Regions from separate parts of the Marinobacter sp. UBA3607 genome, predicted to be linked through region 1. Evidence: predicted binding sites of a transcription regulator. Region 1 holds the regulator's gene; each other region holds the start of a gene.

Evidence for each region. The regulator LexA, encoded in region 1, represses DNA repair genes until DNA is damaged. The targets are predictions, from matches to a motif close to CTGTNTNNNNANACAG.
Region 2: a site for LexA is predicted at 2,607-2,622, ahead of recN (DNA repair protein RecN). Genes of this name have one in related genera too.
Region 3: a site for LexA is predicted at 3,856-3,871, ahead of recA (recombinase RecA). Genes of this name have one in related genera too.

Annotation. Positions count from the first base shown of each region.
Region 1 covers NZ_DFLY01000024.1:65,089-77,448, reverse strand. Annotated here, with positions in the region: gene B2589_RS09175 (translocation/assembly module TamB domain-containing protein) at 1-1,309, shown strand, start outside; gene B2589_RS09170 (SIMPL domain-containing protein) at 1,316-2,011, opposite strand; gene B2589_RS09165 (gamma-glutamyl-gamma-aminobutyrate hydrolase family protein) at 2,020-2,778, opposite strand; gene B2589_RS09160 (amidoligase family protein) at 2,771-3,772, opposite strand; gene lexA (transcriptional repressor LexA) at 3,942-4,550, shown strand; gene B2589_RS09150 (cell division inhibitor SulA) at 4,566-5,057, shown strand; gene B2589_RS09145 (hypothetical protein) at 5,076-5,348, opposite strand; gene B2589_RS09140 (DUF6586 family protein) at 5,404-5,910, opposite strand; gene B2589_RS09135 (DUF1329 domain-containing protein) at 6,169-7,527, shown strand; gene B2589_RS09130 (sigma-54 dependent transcriptional regulator) at 7,550-8,998, shown strand; gene B2589_RS09125 (Hpt domain-containing protein) at 9,091-9,432, shown strand; gene B2589_RS09120 (uracil-xanthine permease family protein) at 9,429-10,685, opposite strand; gene upp (uracil phosphoribosyltransferase) at 10,688-11,326, opposite strand; gene B2589_RS09110 (MinD/ParA family protein) at 11,473-12,291, shown strand; gene B2589_RS09105 (ATPase, T2SS/T4P/T4SS family) at 12,288-12,360, shown strand, end outside.
Region 2 covers NZ_DFLY01000025.1:288-7,523, reverse strand. Annotated here, with positions in the region: gene B2589_RS09335 (outer membrane protein assembly factor BamE) at 1-253, opposite strand, end outside; gene fur (ferric iron uptake transcriptional regulator) at 377-796, shown strand; gene recN (DNA repair protein RecN) at 861-2,540, opposite strand; gene grpE (nucleotide exchange factor GrpE) at 2,804-3,382, shown strand; gene dnaK (molecular chaperone DnaK) at 3,503-5,422, shown strand; gene dnaJ (molecular chaperone DnaJ) at 5,501-6,628, shown strand; gene dapB (4-hydroxy-tetrahydrodipicolinate reductase) at 6,640-7,236, shown strand, end outside.
Region 3 covers NZ_DFLY01000004.1:39,975-52,334, reverse strand. Annotated here, with positions in the region: gene B2589_RS01005 (hypothetical protein) at 1-4, shown strand, start outside; gene fdxA (ferredoxin FdxA) at 89-412, opposite strand; gene mutS (DNA mismatch repair protein MutS) at 576-3,200, opposite strand; gene pncC (nicotinamide-nucleotide amidase) at 3,304-3,804, shown strand; gene recA (recombinase RecA) at 3,929-4,972, shown strand; gene B2589_RS00980 (flavodoxin family protein) at 4,995-5,456, shown strand; gene B2589_RS00975 (hypothetical protein) at 5,484-6,470, shown strand; gene B2589_RS00970 (putative bifunctional diguanylate cyclase/phosphodiesterase) at 6,467-7,234, shown strand; gene B2589_RS00965 (PilZ domain-containing protein) at 7,251-7,628, opposite strand; gene B2589_RS00960 (Lon protease family protein) at 7,865-10,273, shown strand; gene fixJ (response regulator FixJ) at 10,312-10,932, shown strand; gene B2589_RS00950 (response regulator) at 10,984-12,360, shown strand, end outside.

The DNA.
Region 1 (12,360 bases):
GGCCATGGCGCTCCGGGGCCCCGAACTGGGCAGCTTTGACCTGGAACTGGCGGTGGACCCGAATACCGAAAGCCGGCCCATCGATGGCCGCTTCAACCTGAAAGATCTGAACCTGGCTTTCCTGTCGGCCTTTGCCGGCATTGAAGAGGTGGCCGGCGAGGTCAATGGTCAGGGGAGTTTGTCTGGGCCGCTGTTCCGGCCCCAGGTGCAAGGAAAACTGGCGCTCACCGACGGCCGGGTGTTCGACCCGGGCCTGCCGCTGCCCATGGAAGACATCGTGCTGGTTCTGGAATTTCTGGGCAGCCGGGCCGACATCAGCGGCCGTTGGAAGAGTAACGATCGCAGCAGTGGCGAGCTGGGCGGTTACCTGGACTGGCAGGATGAACCTGAAGTCCAGCTGAATATCAGCGGCGAGCGGCTGCCGGTTTCGGTCGAGCCCTATGCCCGGGTAGAAGTGGGCCCGGATCTGACCATTGCTTTCCGCGCCGGTGAGCTGGCGGTGTCAGGCCGGGTGGATGTGCCCCGGGGTGATATCGAAATCAAGGGCCTGCCGCCATCGGCGGTTTCGGTATCCGAGGACGAAGTCATTGTCGGTGTCGAACAGGAAGAGCCCGCCATTCGCACCATGCTGATGGATATCACCGTGGTGGTGGGTGAAGACGAAGTATCCTTCAATGCCTTTGATGTAACCGGCAACCTGGAGGGCACCCTTCGCATTGGCAACAACATGGATACCCGCGGCACCCTGCAGTTGGTGGACGGTCGCTACGAAGCCTTCGGGCAAGACCTGGACCTGCGCAGGGCGCGGATAATCTTTGTGGGGTCTCTGGCCGAGCCATACCTGGATGTGGAAGCCGTGCGCACCGTCGATACCGTTGTGGCGGGTATTCGCCTGAGCGGGCCGGTGAACGCGCCGACCACGGAAGTGTTCTCGGAGCCGTCCATGCCCCAGAGTGATGCGCTGTCTTACATCATTCTCGGCCGGGCGCCCCAGAGCCAGGGCGATGAAGGCCAGATGAGCCGGGCGGCGATTTCGCTGGGGCTGAACCAGGCCAGCGGTATAACCCAGAGTATCGGAGACGAGTTGGGTATTCGTAACCTGACCCTGGAAGCGGAAGGCTCTGGCGACCAGTCTGCCGTAGTGGCCAGTGGTTACATTACCGACGAGCTCAGCCTGCGCTACGGGGTGGGTATTTTCGAGCCAATCACGACCGTGGCGCTGCGCTATGACCTGGGCAAGTATTTCTATCTGGAGGCGGCCAGCGGGCTGGCGGCCTCCCTCGATATCTTCTATACCCGTAATTTCTGACCCGGTTCAGTCCAGTTCGAAGGTGGCGCTCACGCTGGACTGAATCTCACGGGGGCCCACGCTCGAGACGGTATCCCGGGCGGACTTGGCTTCTGCCATCATCATCGGCACGGGCCGGTGCCCACCGTTGATGTTGATAGACACCACCTCGCCGCAGGTTTTGTCCAGCTGCTCCGCCACGAACTGGCAGCGGTTTCGGGCGTCCTCGATGGCCCGGGCCAGCGCCTGCTGCTCAAGCCCCTGCTCGTCGGAATGGAAAAACTGGTGGCTGCCAAGGTTGTACTGGAGGCCCAGTTTATTGGCCTGCTCCAGCAGCGGGTTCAGCAGTTCCAGGTCATTGATCGAGAAGCTCACGGTCTGGCTGGCGACGGAGACCCGTTCCGGCTCCTTGCCTTTCTCCTGAACCGGCAGGGTGCGTGTATACAGGTTTACATCCGCGTCGGAGTAGTCCTGCAACTGGTCTCGCCAGTTTTTGATGGCGCTACGCCACTTGTCCATGGTGTCAGCTACCTGGGCGGAAGCCTTTTGCGGTTGCCTGTGCTCGGCAGAAACCGAGAATTGCAGGCGGGCGCTGTCCGGGTTGTAACGCACCACGCCTTCGCCGGTCAGGCTGACTTCGCCGGCATTGGCGGCCAGGGGCACAGCTGCAGTCGCTAACAGGGCGGCGGTCAGTGCCAGGGGGTGTTTCAGCGATACCATCATCAAACTCCTTATTGATCAAAGGCCGAATATCGGCTTTCCAGTCTTTCCAGTTTTCTGCCCCGGGCGGCGTGCACAAAGTGGCTGAAAATGTGCCGGTGCCCGGTGTGGTAAAGCAGGTATTCCGGATGCCATTGCACGCCCATCAGCCACTGGGCTCCGGTGTTTTCAATGGCCTGTACGAACCGGTCGTTATCCAGCGCCGTTACCCGCAGGTTCCGGCCCAGCCGTTTGATGGCCTGGCTGTGAATTCGGTTGGCGCCAATCACCGTGGCAGGCATCAACCGGCCTAGCCGGCTGTCTTTCACCAGTTGTACGGTTTGCAGGGGCAGCAACAGAGGCCGGTGGCGGGTATGTTCCCGTAGCGGAGTTACGTTCTGGCACAGGGTGCCGCCGTGGAACACATTGATAAACTGTGCGCCCCGGCAAATGCCCAGCACCGGAATATTGATGGCTTCGGCCTGAACCAGCAGCCGGTGATCGGTGGAATCCCGCTTGCGATCGTACCGGGCCGTTACCTGGGGCTGTTGCCCGTAAAGCTCCGGGTGTACGTGGGTGCCACCGGACAGCACCAGCCCGTCCAGCAGGGACACATCGGTATGACTGCCGGGGCGAATGTAATGGGTGTTGGCACCGTGCAGGCGCAGGGCCAGGTTGATCAGCCGGTGCGCCAGGCTTCTTCGCACCGGGCCACTGATGCCGATAGTCAGCCCCGGTTTCTCCGGCAGCTCTTCTGCCATCGGCATGTCGTTGCCCTGATAATCAGACATAACCGTGTTGTTTCAGCCAGTTGTCCGTGGTCTCACGCCAGGAATGGGTGAGGTTGTGGAAGCTGAACTTCTGGGCTTCCCGGAACCGGCTGCGTAAATCGGCCAGGTCTTCCGGATGTGCGGCCAGCTGCTCCAGAACCACCCAGTCATTCCACACCGTGGAGAAATGCCAGCGCGGGTTGTCGATGTCGCAGTCCGGCAGACGGTAATGCAGGGTAGGGCGGCTCTTGATCCTGGGGTCCTTCACGTAGCCTGCCAGCAGTTCCTTGTCGAGATGGGCGAACAGCGGCAGCAGGTCCAGGGCCTTGTTGCGGGTGGGGTTGTAGTGCAGGTAATCCCGCATCAGGGTTTCCAAATCCGGGCGATAGTCATCCGCCATCAGCTTCTCGGTATACCGGCTGCTCCAGGGTTCGATATAGGTGGTGAACTTACGGCTGATATCCAGCTGGTGCCGGGCTTTAAGCCAGTCGTAAAGGGCAGCAAAGGCTTGCAGGTAGGCTACCAGGGTGGCGGGTTCCAGGTCCGGCAATTCCGGGTTCAGCTGCAGGCCAAAGGCAAAGTAGATGGCTTCACGGCTACCTTCGGCGCCCAGTTCCCGTAGCTCATCCATCAGGGTTTCGATCAGTTCCAGTTTCGAGAACGCCAGCGGCGGGCCGACAATCTCCAGCGGAATGACCTTCTCGGCAGCAAAGTCGATCACATCCATGGCATGGCTGCCCAGCTCCCGGATGGATTGCGGCAGGCGCTCGTCGTCCAGGTCCAGCTCCTTGATGGGATCGGAGTCCAGTTCGATGGTAAAGCGGCCATGTTCGGTGTCCAGTGCGGTCACGTAGCGTGAGGTCAGCTCCGGCGACCCCCCGAGCAAGCGGGCGGCATGCTGCACCAGTTGTTCGTAACCGAGCCCCGAAAGCTCGATTTCGACCCCTACGCGGCGTTCTCCACCTTCGTGGTTTTTCAGTCTTTCCGGCATCTTGCAACGATTGGCTGCGTTCATGGAGTGTTTGCATCCCCTTGCTTCGTTTCAGGTCACCTTAACACAGGCTTGCGCCGTGTCCCGTTACCCAAAGGAAAGAAACTGCACAGGGACTTTACACTGGATAAAACACTGTATATAGTCAAATCACTGTATAAAAAACCAGGACGAACAACCCCGGAGAAAAAGCATGAAGCTGACCGCCCGACAGTCCCAGGTGCTGGATATTATCCGGCGATATCTGGATGAAACCGGTTATCCGCCCACTCGCGCAGAAATCGCTGCCGAGCTGGGTTTCCGCTCGGCCAATGCGGCGGAAGAGCATCTCAGGGCGCTGGCTCGCAAAGGTGCGATCGAGATGGTGCCGGGCGCCAGCCGCGGTATTCGCCTGCCGGAGGCTGAGCCGGATCTGGGGTTGCCGGTCATTGGTCAGGTAGCAGCGGGTAGCCCGATCCTGGCGCAGGAGCATGTGGAAGATCATTGCACCCTGAAGCCGGACTTCTTCTCGCCCTCGGCAGATTACCTGCTGCGGGTTCGGGGTATGAGTATGAAGGATATCGGCATCCTGGATGGCGACCTGCTGGCGGTGCATCGCACCCAGGATGTTCACAATGGCCAGGTAGTCGTGGCCAGGGTGGGCGAGGAAGTTACCGTCAAACGCTACCGCCGTGAAGGCTCAAGGGTCTGGCTGATTGCGGAGAACGAAGAGTTTGCTCCTATCGAAGTGGATCTGAGTGAGCAGGAATTGTTTATCGAAGGTCTTGGTGTGGGTGTAATCCGGCGCTCCGATCTTCACTGAACAGGCAGGTGAGTTATGGAACAGTTGAGCTTCAATCAGAACATGGCGTTTCATCCGGCCGCAGTGGCACCGGCGCAAGCGATCTCTGCGGGCCAGCGCCCGGCAAGCATGCGCCGGCCTGCAGGTGGTTCGGCAGCGGGTCATTCGGGCCTGGGCGGCAATGTGACGGAGATTATCCTGCCGGAAGGACAGGTAGAGAACTTTCAGCTGTTATTGCCCATGCTCACCCAGCTGAACCAGGAAAAGCGCTGGCTGGCGTGGATTGATCCGCCCCAGGCGCTGGTGGCCAAGTGGCAGAAGATGCACGGCATTGTGGCGAACGAGATCCTGGTGCTGCGTTCAACCGCGGAATACCCGGCCCAGCAGCTGGCAGAGCGCGCCCTGGGCGCAGGTACCTGTCATGCGGTAGTGCTCTGGACCAACAAGCTGGGGCGCGCCGCCTTTGATTCACTGCAAAAGGCTTCTGCGAAAGGCAACAGTCACGGGGTGATTTTGCGCCAGCGCTGAGGGCTGGCGCAGTATCGGTCAGTGCAGGGTATAGCTGGGCTGGGGGTCGATCGCGTCGCCGTCTTCGTCATCCCAGTCCATGTCATGGCCCATGTCGTAGTCGATATTGCCGGCGGCTTCAATGCCTGCAGCAATCATGGCCTTTGCCACGTTCATATCCCGGTTCTCCATCATTTCCCGGGCTTCTTCGGAAAAAGAAATGCGCACCAGTGGGGCGGCATCATCGTCTATCCGGCGCAACGCGTAGTCGCCGTCAGAGAGTTGTACAATTTCAAAAAACGATGGTGACATTCGTTAAACCTTTGTCGTCATTCGGGTTGTTTCGGTGCAGCCGTGGTCAGGGCTGCTACCACTCGCCGTGCCGCTCTTCGAGTTCCCTTGCAAAAATGGCCATGGCTGCCCTGGTCTGTTCCAGTGCCTGCAGGGAGCGGTCCGGGCCTTCTTCTGCGGCTACCGCAATAATGTTGTCGGCAGAGACCGTCTTTTTCTGCGCTGGTGGTTGGCCCAGGGCCTTGTCCAGCTGAACCAGGTGGTTCCACCAGCTGTCCCGCTGCTGCGCGAGGCTGTCGAGAGTCTCGACTTCCGCCACGTCGTAGTCGAACAGCGCCTTTAACTCGGCCAGGCTGTGCGGCGTTTCCGTCTTTTTCTGGTGCAGCCTTGCGATCATGGTCAGTAGTACGTCGCGGGCTCGCAGCAGGACTTCTGCCACTGCCTGAGACCGGGCTTCTCCGATCACGGCTGCCGGCAGTCCGGTGCTAGCAGCATTGTTGGTTGTTGGCTGGTCAAATTCCCGGATCAGTACCTGGGCCAGGTACAGTTTTTGTGAAACCAGTGAATACCACGTTGAAGCCATGCAATACCTGCCCACATGCAGTGCCGGATGATCAGTTGCCCGCCTGAAGACCACACCCTTGTATATCCATCAGGCCAAGCGGCTAATAGTATCATTTTTGTCCACCCATTTCCTCCCCTTTGATGGTTGCTGTTGATACAGGTGCCTGTTCACAAGAAACTACAAACCTTCACTTGAAACGGTCGTTTGAAACTGGCAAAAAGGGCCGCAATTCGGGCGAAGGTCGATCGCCCGACCATTCAGAATGGAGGTTGAGGGATGCGAAACCAGTTGGTTGCGGCGGTTACCGCAGCAGTAATGGGGTTGTCCGGATCCGTTGTGGCAAAGGTTTCACCTGCCGAAGCAGAGCGGTTGAACAATGAGCTCACCCCGGTCGGTGCCGAACGCGCCGGTAATGCCGAAGGCACTATTCCGGCCTGGAACGGCGGCCTGGCAACACCACCGGCAAACTGGCGAGTGGGAACCAAGGAGATTGATCCGTTCCCGGAAGACAAGCCGCTTTATACCGTTACTCGCGATAACATGGACCAGTACCGTGATGTGCTGTCGGATGGCCATATCCGGATGCTGGAACAGTACGGGCCGGAATTCTTTATGCCGGTTTACCAGACGCGCCGGACGGCAGCCTTCCCCGAGCATGTCTACGAAAAGTCTTTCGAGAATGCCTTGAGCGCAGAGCTGCTGGATAACGGCAACGGCGTGCGAAATACCATCATGACCAGTCCGTTCCCCATTCCCCAGAATGGGCTTGAGGCGATCTGGAATCACATCCTCCGTTATCGGGGTGAAGAGGTTTCGTTCCGCAGTGCCTCCGCCACGCCCCAGCGGGATGGCGCCTACAACGAAGTGGTTAACCAGTACGATTACTACTTTGCCTACAGCCAGATTGGCGCCGAGCTGGCAGATATCGACAACAAGATCTTCTACCTGAAAACCGAGACCATCGCGCCCAGCACCCTGGCCGGCACCATCACACTGGTGCACGAAACTTTGGACCAGGTCCGTTCACCGAGGCTGGCATGGCGGTATGATTCCGGTTCACGGCGTTTGCGCCGGTCACCGAACCTGGCCTACGAGACAGATCTGCCCAACTCCTCGTCGCTGCGTTCCGTTGACCAGAAAGACATGTACAACGGTGCCCCTAACCAGTACGACTGGGAGCTGAAAGGCAAGCGGGAACTGCTGGTGCCGTACAATGCGTACAAGCTGCATGACGACAACATTCGCCCCTCGGATGTGATTCGCCCGAACCACATCAACCAGGAGCTGACCCGCTACGAGTTGCACCGGGTCTGGGTAGTGGAAGCCAAGCGGCGCATTGGTATTGGCCATATCTACGATCGCCGGGTGTTCTACATTGATGAAGACAGCTGGCAGATCATGGCCTCCGAAGAGTACAACGAAGAGGGTGAGCTGTGGCGCGTGTCTGAAGCCCACAACATCAGTTACTACAGTGTGCCGGTGTTCTGGACCACCATGGAAATGACCTACGACCTCAAGGCGCAGCGTTATTACATTGATGGCCTGGATAACGGTTACCCGGCCTACGATTTCGATCCGGGCTTCCGGGGTAATGAATTTACCGCCTCGGCGGCACGGCGGGCAGCACGACGCTGATACCTGACAGAGATACCGGTTAATGCCCAACAACAATAAAGTACTGGTAGTGAGTGAAGATCCCGACCTGCGCCGGGACCTTGTTACTATCCTGGAGTTTCTGGGTGAAGGCCCGGTGGCTGCTGACGACCTGTCCGTGGCGGAGCAATTGCGGGATGCGGAGGATCAGCCGGAGGGGTTCTCCGTGGCCGTGGTGGCAGGTGATGGCCAGGCCGTACAGGATAGCCTTCAGGAGCTTGCCCGCATCGCCCCGGATTTGCCGGTGTTGCTGGCCGGCGGGCCTGAGGCTGCCGACCTGCCCAGAGATCTCGCCAGCCGCATTATCGCCCGCCTTGAATGGCCCCTGAATTACGCCAAGTTTGTCGATTCCCTGCACCGGGCCCAGGTGTACCGTTCCCAGTTTGATCAGGGCAACGGCCGCGGGCACCAGCGGGGTGTCCAACTGTTTCGCAGCCTGGTGGGCACCAGCCGTCGCATACAACAGGTGCGGGATCTGATGGAGCAGGTCGCCGACCGGGACGTCAGCGTGCTGATTACCGGAGAATCCGGAACGGGCAAGGAGGTGGTCGCCCGGAACCTGCACTACCATTCCGATCGTCGCGACCAGCCCTTCGTGCCGGTAAACTGCAGTGCCATACCGGCGGAGCTGCTTGAAGGCGAGCTGTTTGGCTATGAACGGGGAGCCTTTCCCGGTGCCATCACCGAGCGGGCCGGGCGCTGTGAACTGGCCAACGGCGGAACCTTGTTCCTGGATGATGTCAGCGAGCTGCCCCTGAACACCCAGGTGAAGGTGCTTAGGCTGGTGCAGGATGGCAACTTCGAACGCATCGGCAGTAATCGCTCCCGGCCCACCAACGTGCGGATTATTGCGGCGGCAGACAAGAATCTCGAGCAGCTGATCGAAGCCGCCCGCTTCCGTGAAGACCTGTACTACCGGTTGAATGTTTTTCCCATCGATATGCCCGCCCTGCGGGATCGGGTCGAAGATATTCCCCTGCTGATCAACGAACTGATTTCCCGTATGGAAAAGGAAAAACGCGGCTCCCTGCGGCTGAACTCGGCTGCCATCATGAGCCTGTGCCGCCATGACTGGCCGGGCAACGTGCGGGAGCTGGCCAACCTGGTGGAGCGGCTGGCCATTATGTACCCCTACGGCGTGATTGGTGTTCAGGAGCTGCCCCGGAAGTTCCGCTACCTGGATGACCACGACGAACACCGGGCGCCGGAAGATCAGGGCTTGCCGTCTGCCATTCCCGGCCTGGTGGGGCTGGACGGGCCGGTACTGCTGCCGGTTAACGGCATTGACCTCAAGGACTACCTGGCCAATCTCGAGAAGCAACTGATCGAGCAGGCCCTCAATGAAACCGGGGGCGTGGTGGCACGGGCTGCAGAGAAACTGCGTATCCGCCGTACCACATTGGTAGAGAAGGTGCGCAAGTACGGCCTGCGGGAAGAAACCCCGTCCTCCTGACGCCAAAGCGCTCCGTGTTTACCTGCGGGGCTTTGATTTCGGCGGCCTTTCTGAGAAAGTATCGGGATATGCGCACGACAGGGAGTTGACCGATGAACGACAAACCGCATCTTGATGAAGAGGCGCTGGCCGAACTGAAGGATGTCATGGAAGAAGAGTTTGATGTCCTGATCCAGGCCTATCTGGCCGACTCCAGAAGCCGCATCGAAAGCCTGGAGCAGGCGCTGTCAGAGAATAACCCGGACATTTTTGCCAAGACCGCCCACAGCTTCAAGGGCAGCAGCATCAATATTGGTGCGCCCCGGCTGGGGCAGGCGTGCTTTGAAGCGGAGAAGCTGGGTAAGGCCGGAGCACTGGAACAGGCTCCGGCCGTACTGGAGCAGATTTACACGGAGTTTCGGGAGGTGCAGCAGCGCCTCGAGAACTTCGGTTAATCGTTTTTGCTTTCGTAGATCTTGCGGCCCCAGGCTTCTTTCTCGCCCGGCAGGACCAGGTTCAGGATAATCGCCACCACGGCACACAGGGCGATCCCTTCCAGCTGCCCAAGCACCATGTTGCCAATGCCGAATACCAGGGTAACACCCACAATCACCAGGTTACGGGACTGAGACAGGTCCACCTGGTGGCGGATCAGGGTGTTCAGGCCCACCACGGCGATCGACCCGAACAGCAGGCACAGAATGCCGCCCATGACCGGCACAGGAATCGTCTGCAGCGCGGCGCCGAACTTGCCCACAAAGGCCAGGACAATGGCGACAACGGCCGCCCACCACATCACTTTCGGATTGAAGTTGCGGGTCAGCATGACTGCGCCGGTGACTTCCGAGTAGGTGGTGTTAGGCGGCCCGCCCAGCATAGATGCAGCACTGGTGGCCAGGCCGTCGCCCAGCAGGGTGCGGTGCAGGCCGGGCTTTTCCAGGTAGTTCTTGCGGGTGACGTTGCCGATCGCCAGTACATCGCCAATGTGCTCAATGGCCGGGGCAATGGCCACCGGAATCATGAACAGGATGGCGCCCCAGCTGAACGCGGGTGCGACGAAATTCGGCACCGAGAACCAGGCCGCCTGCTCGATGGCGGTGGTGTCGACAATGCCGGCAAACCAGGACAGCACATAGCCCACAATTACGCCGAACATGATCGGCACCAGCCGGAAGATGCCCTTGGCCCAGACTGACATCACAATGGTCACGGTCAGGGAAATCATCGCAATCCAGATGGCCGTGTTGTAGGGCACCAGCTCTGCGGCACCGTCACCGGTGCGGCCAGAGGCCATATGCACGGCCAGCGGGGCCAGGCCCAGGCCGATGGTCATGATCACCGGGGCGATCACCACCGGCGGCAGCAGGCGGGTGACAAACCCGGTGCCGCGCAGGCGAACCGCGCCGGACAGGATGATGTACAGGATACCTGCCGCCATCAGGCCGCCGAGGGTTTCTTCCAGCCCGAACCGGCCCTTGGCGGCAATGATCGGGGCGATAAACGCAAAGGACGATGCCAGGAAGATCGGAATCTGGCCTCCGGTCACCACGTGGAAGATCAGGGTGCCGATACCCGCCGTGAACAGGGCCACGTTCGGGTCCAGCCCGGTAATCAGCGGCATCAGCACCAGGGCGCCGAAGGCCACCAGCAGCATCTGGGAGCCGGCCAGCGCCTGCTTCCAGACCGGGTCGTTGCTATGGTCCTGCATACTCAGACGTCCTTCTGCTTGGTGCCGAAGATCTTGTCGCCGGCATCGCCCAGGCCCGGCAGGATGTAGCCTTTCTCGTTCAGGCGTTCGTCAACTGAAGCGGTGTAGATGGAAACGTCCGGGTGTTTCTCCAGTACTTTTTCCACGCCTTCCGGGGCGGCTACCAGCACCAGGGCACGGATTTCAGTGCTGCCGGCCTTCTTGAGCAGGTCGATGGTGGAAATCATCGAGCCACCGGTAGCCAGCATCGGATCGATGATCAGGGCCATGCGCTGGTCCAGCTCGCCCACCAGTTTTTCCAGGTAGGTTTCCGCTTCCAGGGTGGTTTCGTTACGGATCTGGCCAACCACGCTTACCCTTGCCACCGGAATCAGGCTCAGCACGCCGTCCAGCATGCCCAGGCCTGCCCGCAGAATCGGCACGATGGTAATCTTCTTGCCGTGAATCTGCTCAACGGTGACCGGGCCTGCCCAGCCATCAATGGTCTGCTCCTGCAGGCTGAAATCCTTGGTTGCCTCGTAGGTCAGCAGGGCGCCAACTTCCTGGGCCAGTTCACGAAAATTCTTGGTGCTGATATCTGCCCGGCGCATCAGGCCAAGTTTGTGCTGGATCAGGGGATGCTTTACTTCGTGGATTGGCATTTGTGGCCACCTGTGTGTTCGGATAGTCTGGCGTGGATTTGCTTGAAATAAATGGCGCAAGGATACCGTATCTTTAGCTCCGAGTCAGGCACTCAGAGGGCCATCAAGAGGCCGCGCAGCAAGTTTTTCAGAGAACCATAACAATCATGAATAAACCCCGTCCGGTTCAGGTAATTGCCGTGTCCAGCGGCAAGGGTGGAGTAGGGAAAAGCAACATAGCCGTTAACCTTGGTATCGCACTGGCCGAACGGGGCCGCCGCGTGGTGGTGCTCGACGCCGGCCTGGGTTTGGGTAACCTGGATGTGCTGCTGGGGCTTACGGTCCACCATAACCTTCAGCACGTGCTGGATGGCCAGTGCTCCCTGGAAGACATTCTGGTAGACGGCCCCGGTGGTATCCGGGTGGCACCGTCCGCGTCCGGCAGCCTGGCCATGACCCGCCTGACTGCGGCCCAGCACGCCGGGCTCATCCACGCCTTCAGTGATCTGGGCGATCAGACCGACGTATTGATCATCGATACCTCAGCCGGCGTATCCGACTCGGTATTGGCGTTTTTGCGGGCTGCCCAGGAGATTCTGCTGGTCTTGTGTGACGAGCCCACTTCCATTGCCGATGCCTACGCCCTGATCCGCATGATGCACCGCGATTACGGCACCAGCCGTTTCCGGGTGCTGGCCAACCAGGTGCGCAACGACAGGGAAGGCGCCCAACTGTTTGAAAAACTGACCAGAGTCACCGGTCGTTTCCTGGATGCGGGGCTACACTACAGTGGAGCCATTCCCAGTGACGACGCCGTGCGCAAGGCCGTGCAACGGCAAAAGGCGTTTATGGAAGCCTACCCCAGGGCAAGGGCGTCCCTCGCTATGCGGGCACTGGCAGAAAAAGTCGAAAACTGGCCTTTACCCTCTGCTCCCGGGGGGCATCTTGAATTTTTTGTGGAGCGTCTGGTTGGAGCCGTTGAATGAAACAACTGTATTCCCGTGCCCGTGAGGCCCTGCTGGCGGTATCCCGCCAGGATTTTGTTTCCGGTGCGG
Region 2 (7,236 bases), on a different contig from region 1:
GTTCTTCGATGTCACCACCCCGGCGCTGGAAGGTGTACACGTAGTATTCCCTGGAAGGATCGACCGGGTTCAGCATCAGCGGGCTGCCCAGTACCGCGTGTACCTGGCTGCGTGGCATGCCTTCGGAGAGTTCAGTCAGCTCTTCGTCGGTAACAATGTTTCCCTGCTGTACGTTGATCTTGTAAACGCCGGGGAAGACGCAGCCTGACAAGGATAAAATGCCAATAAGAATGATAGCGGTGAGCTTTTGCATCGCCAGGGGAAATCCTCTATCTTGAAATCGCCTGCCTTTGGCAGGTGTGAAACGGGTTTAACCGTTGAACGGCGGCTTCATCATACCGGAAGCCGTAAGGCACACCAACGAGTGAATAGTAGCATGCCATCTGAAAACGCCGAATTACGAAAAGTCGGTCTTAAGGTTACTCTGCCCAGGGTGAAAATCTTCAATATTCTGGAGAACGCCAAGGAGCATCACCTGAGTGCTGAAGACGTCTACAAGAAGTTGCTCGATCAGGGTGACGATGTGGGCCTTGCGACCGTTTACCGGGTGCTGACCCAGTTTGAGACAGCTGGCCTGGTATTGCGCCACAACTTTGAAGGCGGCCATGCGGTGTTCGAAATGGCCGGTGACGATCACCACGACCACATGGTCTGCACCCAGACCGGTGAAGTGATCGAGTTTGTGGACGAGATCATCGAAGAGCGTCAGCAGAAGATTGCGGCAGAACACGGCTACGAGATTGTCGATCACAGCCTGATCCTGTACGTAAAACCTCTGAACTCCGGCAAGAAGTAATCAAACGATAAAAAAAGGGGCCAGCAAGTGCCGGCCCCGAAGCTCTCCGAATCGAGAGGGGATTTCAGTGATGGGTCGCCTGGCCCTTTACGAACATCTCCCGGGCATGGGCAATGGTGTGCTCGGTCATGTCCACGCCACCCAGCATTCTTGCTACCTCGCTGATCCTGCCCTGGTCATCCAGTGCCTCAATGCGCGAGTAAGTCGCTTCTTTCTCAGTAAACTTGCTGACAAACAGGTGCTGATGGCACTGGGCGGCCACCTGCGGCAAGTGAGTCACACACAGTACCTGGCCGTTATCCCCCAGTGACCGCAGCAGTCGGCCCACCACTTCGGCAGTGCCGCCGCCAATACCTACGTCCACTTCATCGAACACCAGCGTGGGTGTTGTGGAGGTTTGTGCCACAACCACCTGGATGGCCAGGCTGATCCGTGACAATTCACCGCCGGAGGCCACCTTGGCCAGTGGGCGCGCCGGCTGGCCGGGGTTGGCGCTGACCAGGAATTCGATATCTTCCATGCCATGGGGTGCCGGCTCGTTGTCAGTATTGCCGCTCAGGTGGGTGACAAACTGCATGTTGGGCATGCTTAGCTGGGCCAGTTCCCGGGCAATCCGCTGGTCTAGTTCCATGGCGGCCTGTTCCCGTTTGGCAGACAGCTGTGCTGCCAGCTCATCGAATTGTTTGCGCAGGTTTTCCAGCTCAGCTTCAAGCTGTTCCAGGCTGCCTTCGCCGCCGTCCAGTTCGGCCAGTTCTGCAGCCAGGCGCTGGTGCAGTTCCGGCAACTCTTCCGGGGTAATCCGGTGCTTGCGGGCCATCTGGTAAATGGCGCTCAGGCGTTCTTCCACCTCGGCTAACCGCGCCGGGTCGGCTTCATAGTCGTCAACAAACCGGCGCAGGTTGTCGCCGGCTTCGGAAATCTGGATCTGTGCTTCGTTCAGCATCTGCAGGGTATCGGCCAGTGCCGGGACTTCCAGCGGCAGTTGCTCCAGTTGCTGCAGGGCCTGGCGTACCAGGGCGGCTGCGCTGGTGTCATCTTCGGTGCAGAGCAGGGCTGCCTGGTGACTGCTGTGCAGTACTGCATCCGCCTGGCTCAGCTGGGCCTGCTCCTGCTCAAGGGCCTCCTGTTCGCCGTCTTCCAGTGCCAGCCGGTCCAGTTCCTCTACCTGGTAGCGAAGCAGTTGCAGCCTGGCCTCGGCTTCGTCGGCATTGTGCCGGCGCTGTGCCAGTTTCTGGCGGGTGGCGTTCCAGACTTTCCAGGCGGTGCGGGCCTGGTCGGCGAGTTGTTCGGCGCCGGCGAACTCGTCCAGCAGTTTGCGGTGGGTGTCTTTGCGTAGCAGTGACTGGTGCTGGTGCTGGCTGTGGATGTCCATCAGCAGGCCGCCCAGTTCTTTGAGCTGGGACAGCGGGCAGGGCTGACCGTTGATAAATGCCTTGCTGCGGCCGTCTTTGCGGATGGTGCGGCGCAGGATGCAGTCTTCCTTGTCATCCAGCTCGTGGGCTTCAAGCCATTGCCGGGCTTCCGGAATTCTCGAAATATCGAAACTGGCGTTGATATCGGCACGCTCGGCCCCGTGGCGCACAGCTCCGGCATCTGCGCGGCCGCCCATGGCCAGGCCCAGGGCATCCAGAACGATAGACTTGCCGGCACCGGTTTCGCCGGTGAGTGCTGTCATACCCTTGCTGAACTGCAGTTCAACCCGTTCAGCAATGGCGTAGTTCGAGACCGTAAGTTGGATAAGCATGCCGATTACCTCCGTTCAGAGTCTGTTGTCTCTGAAAATTTCGAATACTGTGATTCCATACAGTTGCTGTGAATATATACAGGGTTTTTTCTGTTTGCAAATAACCTGTGCCCCGAATTTGTAAAGAATGTATCCCGGAAGGTTGAAACCCGCCCGGCGGGCCCCATATCCGTTCGCAAAGTCGTATTTTCCTGCCCTGAAACGGGCGGGGCTTAAACCAGCCGCAGGCCTTCGGGCCCTGGGAAAATCCATCAGGAGTTGTCATGAGTGCTGACGAAAAGCGCAACGAACAGGTAGAAGAAGAGCTGAACGAAGCCGCACAGGCGGAACAGGCTGATGCCGAGCCGGAAGCTGGCGAGGCGGGGCAGGAGGGTTCCGAGCTGGATGCCCTGAAGGCCAAGCTGCAGGAGTACCAGGACCAGGCGTTGCGCTCCCAGGCAGAAATGCAGAACGTGCGCCGCCGGGCCGAGATCGACGTGGAAAAGGCGCACAAGTTTGCGCTGGAAAAATTCGTCAAGGAATTGCTGCCGGTGGCCGACAGTCTGGAGAAGGCCGTGGAAAGCACGGAAGGGCAGGAAGACGCCAGCGAACTGGTGGCTTCTATCCGCGAAGGCGCGGAAATGACCCTCAGCCTGTTCATGAGCAGCCTGAAGAAATTCAACGTGGAGCAGGTGAACCCGGTGGGTGAACCGTTCGACCCGCAGCAGCACGAAGCCATGTCTATGGTGCCGGCCCCGGACGCCGAGCCCAATAGTGTGGTGGCGGTGGTGCAGAAGGGTTATCTGCTGAACGGCCGTGTTGTTCGTCCGGCCATGGTTGTAGTAGCAAAAGCAGAAAATTGATCAAAAAAGGCGCCGCCGGGGCTTGAAAAGCCGCTGAAAGCGCCAATATAGCGATTAAACAGCGACAGCCGGGGTGGTCTCACTCCGGAGCAGAATTCAGAAAGATCTTGGAGTGATTCGATGAGCAAAATTATTGGTATCGACCTGGGAACCACCAACTCCTGCGTGGCCATCATGGATGGTGACAAGGTAAAGGTAATCGAGAATGCCGAGGGTGATCGTACCACCCCGTCCATCATTGCCTACACAGACGATAACGAAACACTGGTCGGCCAGTCTGCCAAGCGCCAGGCGGTCACCAACCCGGCAAATACCCTGTACGCCATCAAGCGTCTGATCGGTCGTCGCTTTGAAGACGACGTGGTTCAGAAAGACATCAAGATGGTGCCGTACAAGATCGCCAAGGCTGACAATGGCGATGCCTGGGTAGAAGTGAAAGGCCAGAAGATGGCTCCGCCGCAGGTTTCTGCCGAAGTCCTCAAGAAAATGAAGAAGACTGCAGAAGACTACCTGGGCGAGACAGTAACCGAAGCGGTTATCACCGTGCCGGCTTACTTCAACGACAGCCAGCGCCAGGCCACCAAAGATGCAGGCAGGATTGCCGGCCTGGAAGTTAAGCGGATCATCAACGAGCCGACCGCCGCAGCGCTGGCCTACGGCATGGACAAGCAGAGCGGCGACCGTACCGTGGCGGTCTACGATCTGGGCGGTGGTACCTTTGACCTGTCCATCATCGAGATTGCCGACGTAGACGGTGAGCACCAGTTTGAAGTGCTGGCTACCAACGGTGACACCTTCCTGGGTGGTGAAGACTTCGACATGAAGGTCATCGAATACCTGGCGGACCAGTTCAAGAAAGACAGCGGCATCGACCTGCGCGGTGACTCCCTGGCAATGCAGCGCCTGAAGGAAGCCGGCGAAAAGGCCAAGATCGAGCTGTCCAGCAGCCAGCAGACCGACGTAAACCTGCCGTACATCACTGCAGATGCGTCTGGTCCCAAGCACATGAACGTGAAACTGACCCGCGCCAAGCTGGAATCGCTGGTAGAAGAGCTGGTTCAGCGCAGCCTCGAGCCCTGTAAAGTGGCTCTGCAGGACGCTGGCATGAAGGCCTCTGAAATCGACGAAGTTATCCTGGTGGGCGGTCAGACCCGTATGCCGCTGGTGCAGGAGAAGGTTAAGGAATTCTTCGGCAAAGAGCCGCGCAAAGACGTAAACCCGGACGAAGCCGTAGCCATGGGTGCTGCCATTCAGGGTGCGGTACTGTCTGGCGACGTGAAAGACGTACTGCTGCTGGACGTCACCCCGCTGACCCTGGGTATCGAAACCATGGGTGGTGTGGCCACTCCGCTGATCGAGAAGAACACCACGATTCCGACCAAGAAATCGCAGACCTTCTCCACAGCGGACGACAACCAGACTGCGGTAACCATCCACGTTGTTCAGGGTGAGCGTAAGCAGGCGGCACAGAACAAGTCACTGGGTCGTTTCGACCTGGCCGACATTCCGCCGGCACCCCGCGGTGTACCGCAGATCGAAGTGACTTTCGACATCGATGCCAACGGTATCCTGAACGTGTCTGCCAAAGACAAGGCGACCGGTAAAGAGCAGTCCATCGTAATCAAGGCCTCTTCCGGCCTGAACGATGACGAAATCGAGAAAATGGTGCGCGATGCCGAGGCCAACGCCGAGGAAGATCGCAAGTTCGAAGAGCTGGTACAGGCTCGTAACCAGGGCGACGCCATGGTTCACGCTGTACGCAAGACCCTGACCGAAGCCGGCGACAAAGTCACCGAGGCTGAGAAAGAGTCCATCGAAGGCGCCATCAAGGACCTCGAAGAAGCTCTGAAGGGCACCGATAAGGAAGATATCGAAGCCAAGACCCAGAAGCTGACTGAAGTCTCTTCCGAGCTGGCCCAGAAAATGTACGCGGATCAGGCTGACCAGGCGCAGCAGGCCGACGGGCAGGAAGGTGCCCAAGCTGCAGACGACGCGGTTGATGCCGAGTTCGAAGAAGTCAAAGACGACGACAAGAAGTAAATCCGAAGTACATCAGGCAGTTGGAAAACGCGGGGGTAGCCCCGCGTTTTCCGCGTTATAGCAACAGGGTTTTGAAGTATGGCCAAGCGCGATTATTACGAAGTACTCGGGGTTGCCCGGGGAGCGGATGAGAAGGAAATAAAGCGGGCATATCGGAAGCTCGCGATGAAATACCATCCAGACCGTAACCCGGATGACCAGGATGCCGACAGTAAATTCAAAGAGGCCACCGAAGCCTACGAGGTGCTCGCTGACTCCGGCAAGCGTGCTGCGTATGACCAGTTCGGTCATGCCGGTGTAGACGGCCAGGCCGGTGCCGGTGGCTTCGGCGGTGGCGGCAGCTTCTCCGACATCTTCGGAGACGTGTTTGGCGATATCTTCGGTGGTGGTGGCGGTCGTGGCCGCAATACCCGTGGCTCAGACCTGCGCTACACCCTGGAGCTGGACCTTGAAGAAGCCGTTAAGGGCAAGTCCGTCGAAATCAAGATTCCGGGCCACAAGGAATGTGACGTCTGTGAAGGCAGTGGCGCCGAGAAAGGCTCCCGGCCGGAAACCTGTGGCACCTGTCAGGGCATGGGTCAGGTACGCATGCAGCAGGGCTTCTTCACCGTGCAGCAGGCCTGTCCGACATGCCGTGGCTCTGGCCAGATCATCAAGGATCCCTGCAAGGCCTGCCACGGTCAGGGTCGTGTTCGCCAGGACAAAACCCTGTCGGTCAAAGTGCCGCCCGGCGTGGATACCGGCGACCGCATCCGCCTGTCTGGCGAAGGGGAAATGGGCGTAGATGGTGGCCCGCCAGGCGACCTGTACGTTCAGGTGGCTGTGCGTGAACACTCCATCTTCACCCGCGACGGCCGCAACCTGTACTGCGAAGTGCCCATCAGCATCGTGGATGCTGCCCTGGGTGGTGAGCTGGAAGTGCCTACGCTGGATGGCCGCGTGAAACTGAAAATCCCGGCCGAAACCCAGACCGGCAAGCTTTTCCGCCTGCGCAACAAAGGCGTTAGCCCGGTGCGTGGTGGCCCTGCCGGCGACATGCTGTGCCGGGTGATGGTGGAAACCCCGGTGAAACTGACCAAGCGCCAGAAAGAACTGCTGGAAGAATTCCAGCAAACGCTGGACGGCAGCAACGGCACCCATCATGCTCCGAAGAAAACCTCCTGGTTTGAGGGTGTGAAAAACTTCTTCGACGAAATGAAATTCTGAGGGCAGAACAGATGCGGGTAGCAATCATTGGCGCCGCCGGGCGCATGGGCAAGGTACTGATCGAAGCGGTAGACGGCACCGAGGGCCTTGAACTCGGCGCCGCCATCGTCGAGCCGGGCAGCAGCCTGATCGGCGCCGACGCCGGCGAAATGACCAGCGTTGGCAAAACCGGCGTAAAAATGGCTGGCAGCCTGGACGACGTCAAAGACGACTTCGACGTACTGGTGGACTTCACCTTCCCGGATCTAACCCTGGAAAACGCCAAGTTCTGCAGCGCTAACGGCAAGATGCTGGTCATCGGCACCACCGGCATGACCGACGCCGAAAAAGAACAGCTCGCCCTGGCCGCTGAATCCACCCCGGTCGTCTTCGCTCCCAACATGAGCGTGGGCGTTAACGTCGTCCTCAACCTCCTGCGCACCGCCGCTGCGACCCTGGGCGACGACTACGACGTGGAAATCATCGAAGCCCACCACCGCCACAAAAAAGACGCCCCCTCCGGCACAGCCCTGCGTATGGGCGAAGTCGTGGCTGACGCCCTGGGCCGCGACCTGAAAGAGTGTGCAGTGTACGGCCGCGAAGGCTTCACCGGCGAACGCACCCGCAAG
Region 3 (12,360 bases), on a different contig from region 1:
CTAAGTCGGGCTGCACAGGCCTGATATAAAAAAAGCCGGAAGAGGATCGCTCTTCCGGCTTTTTTGTAGCTGCTGACAGCTTTTGGCCTCAGCGCTCCAGGTACTGGAGCTTGTCGGGCTGGCCGTCCCACTCGTCGGCGTCTGGCAGCGGGTCTTTCTTCTCGGTGATGTTCGGCCACTTGCCGGCCAGGTCCGCGTTGATCTCAACGAAGGCTTCCTGGTCTGCCGGCAGTTCGTCTTCAGAGAAGATGGCTTCCGCCGGGCACTCGGGCTCGCACAGGGCGCAGTCGATGCACTCGTCCGGGTCGATCACCAGAAAGTTGGGGCCTTCATAGAAGCAGTCTACCGGACACACTTCCACGCAGTCGGTGTATTTGCACTTGATGCAGTTATCAGTAACGATAAACGCCATAGTCAGATCCCTGGTTCGTAGAATATTCAGTCTCATCAGGAGCCCTGAAAATCCGGCCCCATCTATAATTTTGTGCGCGATATTGTAGGGAGCGGCCCCCGTAGCCGCAAGCATTGGGCTGCTATAACCTTATTACACAGATCAAGTTTGGCCCAGTTTTCTGTTATTTGTTCAGTAATGCCCGCAGTTCGTACAGCTGGTTCAGGGCGTCCCGGGGCGACAGGCCATCAACATCCAGCTGCTGTAAGGCCTCTTCCACCGCGCTTGGCTCCGCCATGGCGAACATATCACCCTGATAAACCGTTTCCGCGCTGGTCGGTTGTTTGACGGCTTTCGGCGCCGGTTCATGCACATGCTCCGGGGCCGGCGCTGACGGGCTGGCGCTGCCTTCCAGGTGTGCCAGCTGGGCCTTGGCGTTACGGATAACATCCTGCGGCACGCCGGCCAGCTTGGCCACCTGCAAACCATAGCTCTGGCTGGCGGGCCCGTCATGCACATTGTGCAGGAACACGATGGAATCATCATGCTCCGTGGCAGTCAGGTGCACGTTTACCGCATGTTCCAGGTCATCCGCCAGTTGCGTCAGCTCGAAGTAGTGGGTGGCGAACAGGGTGTAGCAGCGAATGTCCTTCGCCAGGTGCTCTGCCGTGGCCCAGGCCAGGGACAGGCCGTCGAAGGTGCTGGTGCCACGGCCCACTTCGTCCATCAGCACCAGGCTGTGTTCGGTAGCGTTGTGCAGGATGTTGGCGGTTTCGGTCATCTCCACCATGAACGTAGAGCGGCCACCGGCGATGTCGTCGGAAGAGCCCATGCGGGTGAAAATCCGGTCTACCGGCCCCAGCACCGCCCGGTTGGCGGGCACAAAGCTGCCGGTGTAGGCCAGCAGGGCAATCAGGGCGGCCTGGCGCATGTAGGTGGACTTACCGCCCATGTTCGGGCCGGTAATCACCAGCATCCGGCGTTTGGTGTCCATCAGCAGGTTGTTGGGCACAAAAGGCTCGTCCAGCAGTTGCTCCACCACCGGGTGGCGGCCTTCTTCCACATCAAAACCGGGTTGGTCAGTAAACTCCGGTGCGGTAAAGCGCAGGCTGGTGGCGCGCTCGGCAAAGTTACTCAGCACATCCAGCTCGGCCAGGGCCTGGGCGGCATCCTGCAGCGGCGCCAGCTGTTCGGCCACGGTTTCCAAGACGTCGTCATACAGGCCTTTTTCCCGGGCCAGGGCGCGGCTCTTGGCACTCAGGGCCTTGTCTTCGAACTCTTTCAGCTCGGGCGTGATGAAGCGTTCGGCGTTTTTCAGGGTCTGGCGACGGATGTAATCCACTGGCGCCTGGGCAGACTGGGCCCTGCTGATTTCAATGTAATAGCCGTGCACCCGGTTGTAGCCCACTTTCAGGGTAGAGATGCCGGTACGCTCCCGCTCCCGGGTTTCCACATCCAGCAGGTACTGGCCGGCGTTCTCGCTGATGTTGCGCAACTCGTCCAGCTCTTCGTCGAAGCCCTCGGCGATCACGCCGCCCTCGCGGATTACCACCGGCGGGTTTTCGATAATGGCCCGCTCCAGCAAGTCAGCAAGCTCCGGGTATTCGCCAATGGTTCCGGCCAGCCGGGCTACATGGCTGGAACTAACGGGCTTCAGGACTTCCTGAAGCTCCGACAGGGTCTGGAAAGCATCCCGCAGGCGGGCGAGGTCCCGGGGCCGGGCCGAGCGCAGGGCTACCCGCGCCAGGATCCGTTCGATGTCGCCCACACGCTTGAGCAGGTCGTGCACCGGTTCATAGTGAAAACCGTCCAGCAGGGCCGAGACTGACTGCTGGCGTTGCTGGACCACCTCCACATTCCGCAGCGGGCGGTTCAGCCAGCGGCGCAATTCCCGGGCACCCATGGCGGTGGCCGTGCGGTCCATCACCCAGGCCAGGGTGTATTGCTGGCCGCCCATCAGGTTGGTGTCGATTTCCAGGTTGCGGCGGCTGGCGGCATCCAGGATCACTGCGTCTTCCCGGCGCTCCCGTGTCAGTTTGCGAATGTGGGGCAGGGCGGTGCGCTGGGTTTCCCGGGCGTACTGCAGCAGGCAGCCGGCGGCACAAATCGCCAGGTGCAGGTCTTCGCAGCCAAAACCGGTGAGGTCACGCACCTGTAGCTGCTGGGTAATCACCCGCCGGGCCGAATCCAGCTCGAACAGCCAGGGGCCTTGCCGGCGCACACCGGTGAAGCCTTCCAGCAGGTCACCGAAAGGGAAGTCTTCGCTGATCAGTATCTCGGCCGGGCGCAAGCGCTGCAGTTCGCCCTGCAGGGCTTCCAGGCTGTCCAGTTCAGACACTGCAAAGCGACCACTGGAAATATCCAGCGAGGCAAAGCCGAACTGCTCTTTATGGCTGAAAATTGCTGCCAGCAGGTTATCGCACCGGTCTTCCAGGAAGGCTTCATCACTCAGGGTGCCGGGGGTAACAATGCGCACCACCTTCCGCTCCACCGGCCCCTTACTGGTGGCCGGATCGCCAATCTGTTCGGCAATGGCAATGGATTGACCTGCGCGCACCATGCGGGCAATGTAGCCCTCAGCGGCGTGGAAAGGCACGCCGGCCATGGGTATAGGATTGCCGCCGGATTGCCCCCGGGCGGTCAGGGTAATGTCCAGCAACTCGGCGGCTTTTTTGGCATCGTCGTAAAACAGCTCGTAGAAGTCACCCATGCGGTAGAACACCAGCTCGTTCGGGTGCTCCCGCTTGATCTTCAGGTACTGCTGCATCATGGGGGTATGCTTGGAAAGATCGGTCTGGGTTGCTGGCATGGAAGCGTCCGGTTGATCGTGCGTTTGGGTCAAAGCGGGGATTGTAAGAAAATAACGCCCGGGATGAAACGAAGGGTTTGGCAACAGAAGCTTGGAGATGGCTATGCAAGCAACCGATCAGCAACTGGAAACCGCCGGCAATGCGCTGGGAGACTTGTTGATACAGCAGGGCAGAACCATGGCCACCGCCGAAAGCTGCACCGGTGGCTGGGTGGCCAAGGTGCTGACAGACAGGGCGGGTTCCTCTGCCTATGTGATGGCCGGGCTGGTGACCTACAGCAACGAGGCCAAACAGGCCATTCTGGGCGTAGAAGAAAAGGTGCTGGCCGAGCACGGCGCCGTCAGCGAACCGGTGGTGCGCCAGATGGTGGCCGGTGCCGTTCGCGCCACCGGTGTGGATGTGGCCGTGGCCATCAGCGGCGTTGCCGGCCCTGGTGGCGGCAGCGAAGAAAAGCCGGTAGGCACGGTATGGTTTGCCTGGGGAACCGGCCCGGACAACACGCAAACCCGTGTTCAGCACTTTGACGGCGACCGGGAACAGGTACGCCGGCAATCGGTTTTGTATGTGTTGCAAGGGGTTACGGAGTTTCTGAAAACACTGTGATGTTTTTCACCCCGGCAGGGGTTGGTCTGTGCCAAGGCTTATGTTTTAATACTGTTCAAATATACAGGAAAACACTGGATACACCTCCGGTGTCGTCATATCGAATAGTGAGGGGCAGGTAACAATGGAAGACAACCGCAAGAAAGCACTCAGCGCAGCACTGGGCCAGATTGAACGCCAGTTCGGCAAGGGCGCCGTGATGAAAATGGGCGACCAGCCCCGTGAAGCCATTCCTGCGGTATCCACCGGCTCCCTGGGGCTGGACGTGGCACTGGGTATTGGTGGCTTGCCGTATGGCCGGATTGTAGAGATCTACGGCCCGGAAAGCTCCGGTAAAACCACCCTGACCCTGCAAGTGATCGCCGAAGCGCAGAAAGCCGGCAAAACTTGTGCCTTCATCGACGCCGAGCACGCACTGGACCCTATCTACGCTGAAAAACTGGGCGTAAACGTCGACGACCTGCTGGTCTCCCAGCCGGACACCGGCGAGCAGGCCCTGGAAATCGCGGATATGCTGGTACGCTCCAATGCCATCGACGTCATCATCGTCGACTCGGTAGCGGCCCTGACGCCGAAAGCGGAAATTGAAGGCGAAATGGGCGACAGCCACGTAGGCCTGCAGGCCCGTTTGATGTCCCAGGCGCTGCGTAAGCTGACCGGTAACGTGAAGCACGCCAACTGCCTGATGGTGTTCATCAACCAGATTCGTATGAAGATCGGTGTGATGTTCGGCAGCCCCGAGACCACCACCGGCGGTAACGCCCTGAAATTCTACTCTTCCGTACGCCTGGACATCCGCCGCATCGGTGCGGTGAAAGAAGGTGACGAAGTGGTGGGTAACGAGACCCGCGTGAAAGTCGTCAAGAACAAGGTGTCGCCGCCGTTCAAACAGGCCGAGTTCCAGATCATGTACGGCAAGGGCATCTACCACATGGCCGAAGTTCTGGACATGGGTGTGAAAGAAGGCTTCGTCGACAAATCCGGTGCCTGGTACGCCTACAACGGTGACAAGATCGGTCAGGGCAAGGCCAATGCCTGCAAGTTCCTGGAAGAGAACCTGGATATCGCCAACGAAATCGAAGCCAAGGTTCGCGACAAGCTGATGCCCAAGCCGGTGAAGAAAGAGGCGGCAGAAGCGCCGGTGGAAGCGAACGGTGAATTGCTCTAAGTAAGAACCCGGGAGGCGTTACATGAAGCGACTGTTGATAGTAGCCCATGCACCGTCTCCCAATACCCTGCGGTTACGGGAGTCTGTGGAAAAGGGCGCCCGTAACCCGGATATTGAAGCGGTGGAAGTGGTGGTGAAAGCGCCGCTCGAAGCCGGCCCCGAAGATGTTCTCGCCTGTGACGCCATCATCCTTGGCACCACCGAAAACCTCGGCTATATGTCGGGCGCCCTCAAAGACTTCTTTGACCGTAGCTATTACCCCTGCCTGGAGAAAACCCAGGGCCTGCCTTTTACTTTCTATATTCGCGCCGGCCACGATGGCACCGGCACACGCCGCGCCATAGACAGCATCACCACTGGCCTGCGCTGGAAACTTATTCAGGAACCCCTGCTGTGCCGGGGTGACTACCAGCCGGAATTTGCCGACCAGTGTGAAGAGTTGGGGCTGTTTGTGGCGGCCAGCCTGGATGCCGGGATTATCTGAAAATCCTGGCGCTACGGCGTTTAATTGGTGCTGGCCAGCGTATCTCTCATCGGGCTGCGCGGGGCAGCAGGGCGGTTGTATGCGCTGCTTGCCGGTTGTTTCGGCCTGGCGATTGGCTCCTATGCGGTGCTGGAGAATGTTCGTCGGGGTCTGATGGGTGGGCCGGGCGGTCTGGTTGAAGGTTTTTCGCTGATTGCCGGGTTGTTTTGCCTGGGATTTGGCATCGCGTTGATCATCCTGGCGCAGCGTGATTCAGGCAAACCGTTCATGCTGCGGCGAGACGGCGTAGTTGCTGGGGTGGCTGGCGTATTTGGCACGTTTGTGTTGTCGGTCATTGCCAGTTGGGGCACCCATGAAGAGCGGCACCACATTGCCCGCTCTACCATTCAGTACTATGCCAGCGAGCTAAAACTGGAGTTGCAGTCTTCTGTAGCGTTGATTGATCGGCTGGCCAACCGGTGGGCGTCGCTGGGCTTTGAAGTGCCTGAAGCTCTCGAGCAAACCGAAATGCGCTGGTATTTCAAAGATACGCCGGCCCTGAAGTCCCTGATGTTGTTCCGGGATGGTCGGTCTCCGGTGTGGCGGCGGAGTCGTAACCCTGAGGATCTGCTGTGGGTGATGGATCAGACCGTCAACCCGGAAGTGTTGGGTTGGGTTCGCAATGCGCGCGACGAACGGTTGGCCAGCGCCTGGATATTCCCGGACCCGGCTAAGCCGTTTTCGGCGATCGCCCTGGTGCGGCCAGACCTGGATTCGGGTGCGTATTTCCTCGCGGTATTTGATGTGGCGGAGTTGCTGGCGCTTGAATCATCCAGGGACTATTACGATTTCGAGATCCGGCTTGAGGGAGCGGACAGCCCGGCTGTGGAGCGAGCTATTGCACTTCATCACCTGGAACATGAGGTTTACGAGCATGTGCCAGTAAATATTCCCAACGGCCCGGACCTTGTACTCAGTGCCACGGCTGGCCCGGCATCGGTACTTTCTCTACGGGGTATTCCCGCGAGGAAGTGATAGGAGCACCGGTAAAGCAGCTCACCGGCCCGGAAAAGCTGATTCAGCAGGCTGATATGGCCATGTACAAGGCCAAGCAGCAGGGGCGTGATACCTATGTGGTGTACTCCGAAGACCTGGATTCCAAGCTGTCCAAGCGTGTGGAGTTGCGTAATGAATTACAGGAGGCCATCAAAACCGGCCAGATTGCCCACCTGGGTAAGTGGGTAACCACCCAGGCGTGTAAAGATGCACGGCGGTTGCTGGAGATGGGGCTGCTGAAGGGCCGTATGGCGGTGAACCTGTCGCCGCTGCAGTTCCACCGCCCGGGCTTTTTGACGGTGCTCAGGTCGATTCTGGAAGACACCGGCCTTGCACCGGAACACCTGGAGCTGGAGCTGACCGAAGGCATCCTGATGAAAGACAGCGAAGGCGCCATTGATATCCTCAATGCCCTGAACGACATGGGGGTTGCCACGGCCATTGATGATTTTGGCACCGGTTTTTCCAGTTTCAGTTACCTGAAAGACCTGCCGGTGGACAACATCAAGATCGACCGCAGCTTTGTAGACAACGTCACCACCAACGAGAAAGACGCGGCGGTGTGCAAGGGTGTGATTACCCTCGCCCGGGAAATGGGGCTGAACGTGGTGGCCGAAGGCGTGGAAACCCAGGAGCAGTTTTGCTACCTGAAGAGCCATGGTTGCGAGAGCTTCCAGGGCTACTACTTTGCCCGGCCCATGTTGTTCGAGGATCTGGTGCAGTGGATTGGTAAAGCCGGGTAAGCGGGCAGGCGGTGGCCTAGCCGGCCAGGCGGCTGTAAAAGCCTTCAATGCGTGACAGGGCATTGTCGACGGCCCGGGAATAGCGTTTCTGGTCCAGGCAGTAACTGAACTGAACGCTCACCCGGAAGCCGGTGCGCCATGGCTGGCAGCGGACTACGCGGGCCGCTACGCGGGGTTCGTTTATATATTTGCCGCGGATTTGCAGGTACAGGCGGGCGCCGGGTTCGACCGGCCGGGGGCACTGAACCGCCATGCCGTAGCGGTTCATATCCAGGCAGTTCACCGCCACCGGGTTCTTGCCACGGCCAAAAAAGCCGCGTTCACTGAGCTGCACGTTCAGGCAGGTGGCGGGAAACCGTTCCTTGATTCGGCGATCTGAGGGCTTACTTGCCATGGCTGCATCCACTGTCTTTTTGTCTTTGTTGTTTCCGGAAGCCATCCGGACCCTCAAGTGTAGCCAGCGCCGGGTTGTCTGAAAATTGATCAACATGAAAAGTGTGACCGGCGTCTCACCCGGCAGTTGCTCCGGCCTGATCGGATAAAACCGGAACCGGTAGGCGACAGTCTGTCTGGCAAACACTACAATGGCGGGTTCAAAACCATTCAAACCGATGTCGACGGGAAGCAAACTTGAAGTCATTGCCGCTGCACCAACTCTACAAATCCTGTGTTCTGAAAGAGCTGCCATTCAAAACCACCCGGCAACTTGAGCCGCTGGCTGAGATCGTCGGCCAGAACCGTGCCCAGGAAGCCGTGCGCTTCGCACTGGCCATGCCCCACGGTGGTTACAACGTGTATGCGGTAGGCCGGAACGGGTTGGGCAAGCGCACCATGATGCTGCGCTACCTGGAGCACCATGTAGACACCGAGCAGCAAAGCCATGACTGGTGTTACGTGGCCAATTTCGAAGAGCCTCGTAACCCGAAGCTGCTGAAGCTGCCCTCGGGCAAGGGCACCCAGTTGAAGCAGGACATGGAAAAGCTGATGGCCCGGCTGGTGAAGATGATTCCCCAGACCTTCGAGGGCGACAGTTTTCTGGAGCGTGCGGAGCAGCTGAAGAACGACTACGTCAAGCTGCAGGAAGACGAACTCGAAAAAGTAGCCAACCAGGCCAAGCGCAAGAAAGTGCGCCTGACCATCAGCACCCCCGGCGGATACCGGCTGGTGGCTATGAACGGCGAAGAGCCCCACACGGCGGAAAGCTTCCAGGCCCTCACCCAGGAGCAGCGGGACAAGTTCGAGGAAGTCATCAACAAGCTGGAGAAGAAACTCCGGCAGGTTCTGCGCAAGCTGGCAGACTGGGAGCAGGAATACGCCGAGAAACAACAGGCCCTGAACCAGGAAACCCTGGAAGGCATCTCCGGCCACCAGATTGACGAGCTGAAAGACAAGTATAAAGAGCTGCCAGACGTAACGGCCTACCTGGAAGCGGTGCGCAAAGACCTGGCTGAAAACCTGGATATATTCCTGGAAGACGACGAAGAACAGGCGGCCATTGCCTATGCGTCGCTGGACAAGAAAACACCCCGCCGCTACATCGTGAATGTGCTGGTACACCAGACCAGCAACGAAGTACCCGTGGTGGTGGAAGATAACCCCACCTACCACAATCTGTTCGGTTACGTGGAAAACGTCACCTACAAGGGCACGGTGTTTACTGACTTCTCGCTGATTCGCCCCGGCAGCCTGCACAAGGCCAACGGTGGTTACCTGCTGATGGATGCCATCAAGGTGCTGGAGCAGCCCTTCGTGTGGGATGGCCTGAAGCGGGCGCTGCGCTCCCGTACCCTTCAGATCAACTCCCTGGAGCGGGAACTGACCCTCTCCGGGACGATTTCCATCGAGGCGGAATCGGTGCCGCTGGACGTGAAGATTGTGCTGTTCGGGGACCGCGAAACCTGGATGCTGCTGCAGGAATACGATTCCGAGTTTGCCGAGCTGTTCCGGGTAACGGCGGACTTCGAGAATGAAATGTACCGCACGGCGGAAAGCCAGCTGCAGTACGCCAAGTTTATTGCCAGCCTGGTGGTGGAAAAGAAACTGCTGCATTGCAACACCAGGGCGGTGGCCCGGGTAATCGAACACAGCGCCCGTATGGCCGACCACCAGGACCGGTTATCTCTGCATGCCGCGGATATTGCCAATCTGCTGCGTGAATCGGATTTCTGGGCCCGCCAGGCCGGTGCCCGGTTGATTACCGAGGTGCACGTGGAGCGGGCGCTGGAAAGTGCCCGTTACCGCAGCAGTCGCATTCGTGACCAGTTCTACGATTCCATTCGCGACGGCACCACGCTGGTCACCACCTCCGGCACCTGCGTGGGGCAGGTGAATGCGTTGTCTGTGCTGTCTACCGGCGGTTTCGAGTTCGGCTTGTCTAACCGGGTAACGGCAACCTGCTACTATGGTGATGGTGCCGTGATGGATATCGAGCGTGACGTAAAGCTGGGTGGCAACATTCACTCCAAGGGTGTGATGATTCTCAGCTCCTGGCTGGCCTCTTACTTTGCGGTGAACGACCCCATGCACCTGTCTGCCAGCCTGACCATGGAACAGAACTATGGTGAGGTAGACGGCGACAGCGCATCGCTGGCGGAGCTGGTGGCGCTGATCTCGTCGTTGTCCGGTGTGCCGGTGCGCCAGGACCTGGCCATTACCGGTTCAGTGAACCAGTTTGGCGAGGTGCAGCCCATTGGCGGTGTGAACGAGAAAATTGAAGGCTTCTTTGCCACCTGCGAGCTCAAGGGTGGTTTGACCGGCACCCAGGGTGTGATCATTCCGGAAACCAACGTGCAGAACCTGATGCTCGACAGTGAAGTGGTGCAGGGTGCGCGCAATGGCCAGTTTGCGGTTTACCCGGTAAGCCGGGTGGAAGAGGCCGTTACCTTGCTGCTGGGCAAGCCCGCTGGCAAGGCGAATGACAAAGGCCGGTATCCCAGGCAGAGTGTTTTTGGCATTATTCAGCAGCGGCTTGAGAAAATGCGGGAACACGAGCGGCAGGAACACGCGCGGGACGAGCACAAAGACCCGTCCATCCACTGACCGGGACCATAATAAAACGGACAGGAGAATAGAGATCCATGACTGATATCCAGCAAACTGTGTACGTGGTAGAAGACGACGAAGCCGTCCGCGACTCCCTGGAGTTGTTGCTGAAATCCGATGGCAAGCCGGTGAAGACCTACGAAAGCGCCAACGCCTTTCTGAAGGACTACTCCGATAAAATGGCCGGCTGCATTGTGCTGGATATCCGTATGCCGGGTATGGACGGCATGGAGCTGCAGAAGAAGCTGAACGAAAAGCATTCGATTCTGCCCATTATCTTTGTGACCGGCCACGGTGACGTGCCGATGGCGGTAGACGCCATGAAAGAAGGCGCGGTGGACTTCATCCAGAAGCCGTACCGGGAAGAAGCCCTGCTGGAAAAGATCGAGGCGGCCCTGGAGCAGGACCTCGAGCAGCGCAAGACCCTGGACGAAAAACAGGAAATCATCCGCCGGGTGAAAAGCCTGACCCCGCGGGAAGCCGAAATCATGGACCGCATGATTGCCGGCCAGGCCAACAAGGTGATTGCCATCGAGCTGGAGATCAGCCAGCGCACCGTGGAAATCCACCGTTCCCGGGTTATGCACAAGATGGGTACACATTCCCTTGCACATCTGGTGCGTATGGTTCTGTCCGTAAAGGACCTTATCGACTAAGCCGGTTGCTGTGGTCATCATGCCAGAACGTTTATAACCGGCCACGCTTGTATGACTGAAGTTGTCAGTGAGAACTCAGAGGTGACGGTCCTGCTGGTTGATGACAACCCGCAGAACCTGAAAGTCCTCTACGAGACCCTGAAAGACAAAGGCTACCGCCTGCTGATTGCCAACGAAGGCGAGAAAGCACTGGACCTGGCCCACCGTCACCACCCGGAAGTGATCCTGCTGGATATTATGATGCCGGAGATGGATGGCTATGAGGTGTGCGAGCGCCTGAAGGCCGATCCCGAAACCGCCGACATCGCCGTGGTATTCCTGTCCGCCCTGGACGACCTGCAGGCCAAGGTGAAGGGCTTTTCCCTGGGCGGGGCCGATTACATCTCCAAGCCGTTCCAGTCCCTGGAAGTGATCGCCCGGGTGAAAACCCATGCCCGGGTTATCCGGCTCGAACGTGAGCTGCAGGCCCGTAACCGGGAACTGCAGGGCGACCAGACCCGCATCCTGGATTCCATCAGCGAAGGCATCTACGGGCTGGACGAAAACGGCCTGATCGAGTTTGCCAACCCGGCTGCCGCCGCGATTGCCGGCCGCCCGGTTGAAGAGTTGATCGGCAAATGTTTCTTTGACCTGCACTTTGCCACGGCTGAAGAATGCCGTGACAGCCTGCCGGTGATGGCGACCTGTAACAAAGGTGTGCCTGAACACCAGCGGGATATCCAGATGCTGCGTGCCGATGGCAGCAGCTTCCCTGCAGAATACCGGGCCACCCCGAAGCTTGATGGCGATGAGCTGCATGGCGCTGTGGTGGTGTTTCACGACATTACCGCCGAGCTGGAAAGCGAAAAAGCCCTGGAAGAAGCCCGTGAGCTGGTGCAGGAGCAGCGCGATCAGCTGGCCCATACGTCCCGCCTGACCACTATGGGCGAGATGGCCGCCGGCTTTGCCCACGAGGTAAACCAGCCGCTGACCGCGATTTCCAACTATGCCCGGGTTTCCAAGCGCATGATGGCCAAGGACGAGCCGGACCTTGAGCTGCTGGGTGAAACCCTGGATAAAATCGATGCCCAGTCCCACCGGGCCAGCGAGATTATCCGCCGCATCCGCCGCTTTATGAAAAAGCCTGCCACTGGCAAGGAAGAATTGTCGGTGCCCGAGTTGCTGGAAGACACCCGGCAGTTTGCCGAGGTGGACATGCGCAACAACGAAGGCGGCATTGAGGTGCGGGTAGACGACGATCTGCCGGGTGTACTGGCAGACCCCATCCAGGTGCAGCAGGTGGCCCTGAATCTGATCCGCAACGCCCTGGAGGCAACCCGCAGTGCCGGTTCGTCCCAGCCTGTGGAGGTTTCAGCACGGCGTTGTGGCGATCAGTGTGTTCGGGTAGAGGTGCGTGACCACGGTGTCGGTGTGCCGGAAGAGGCCGAG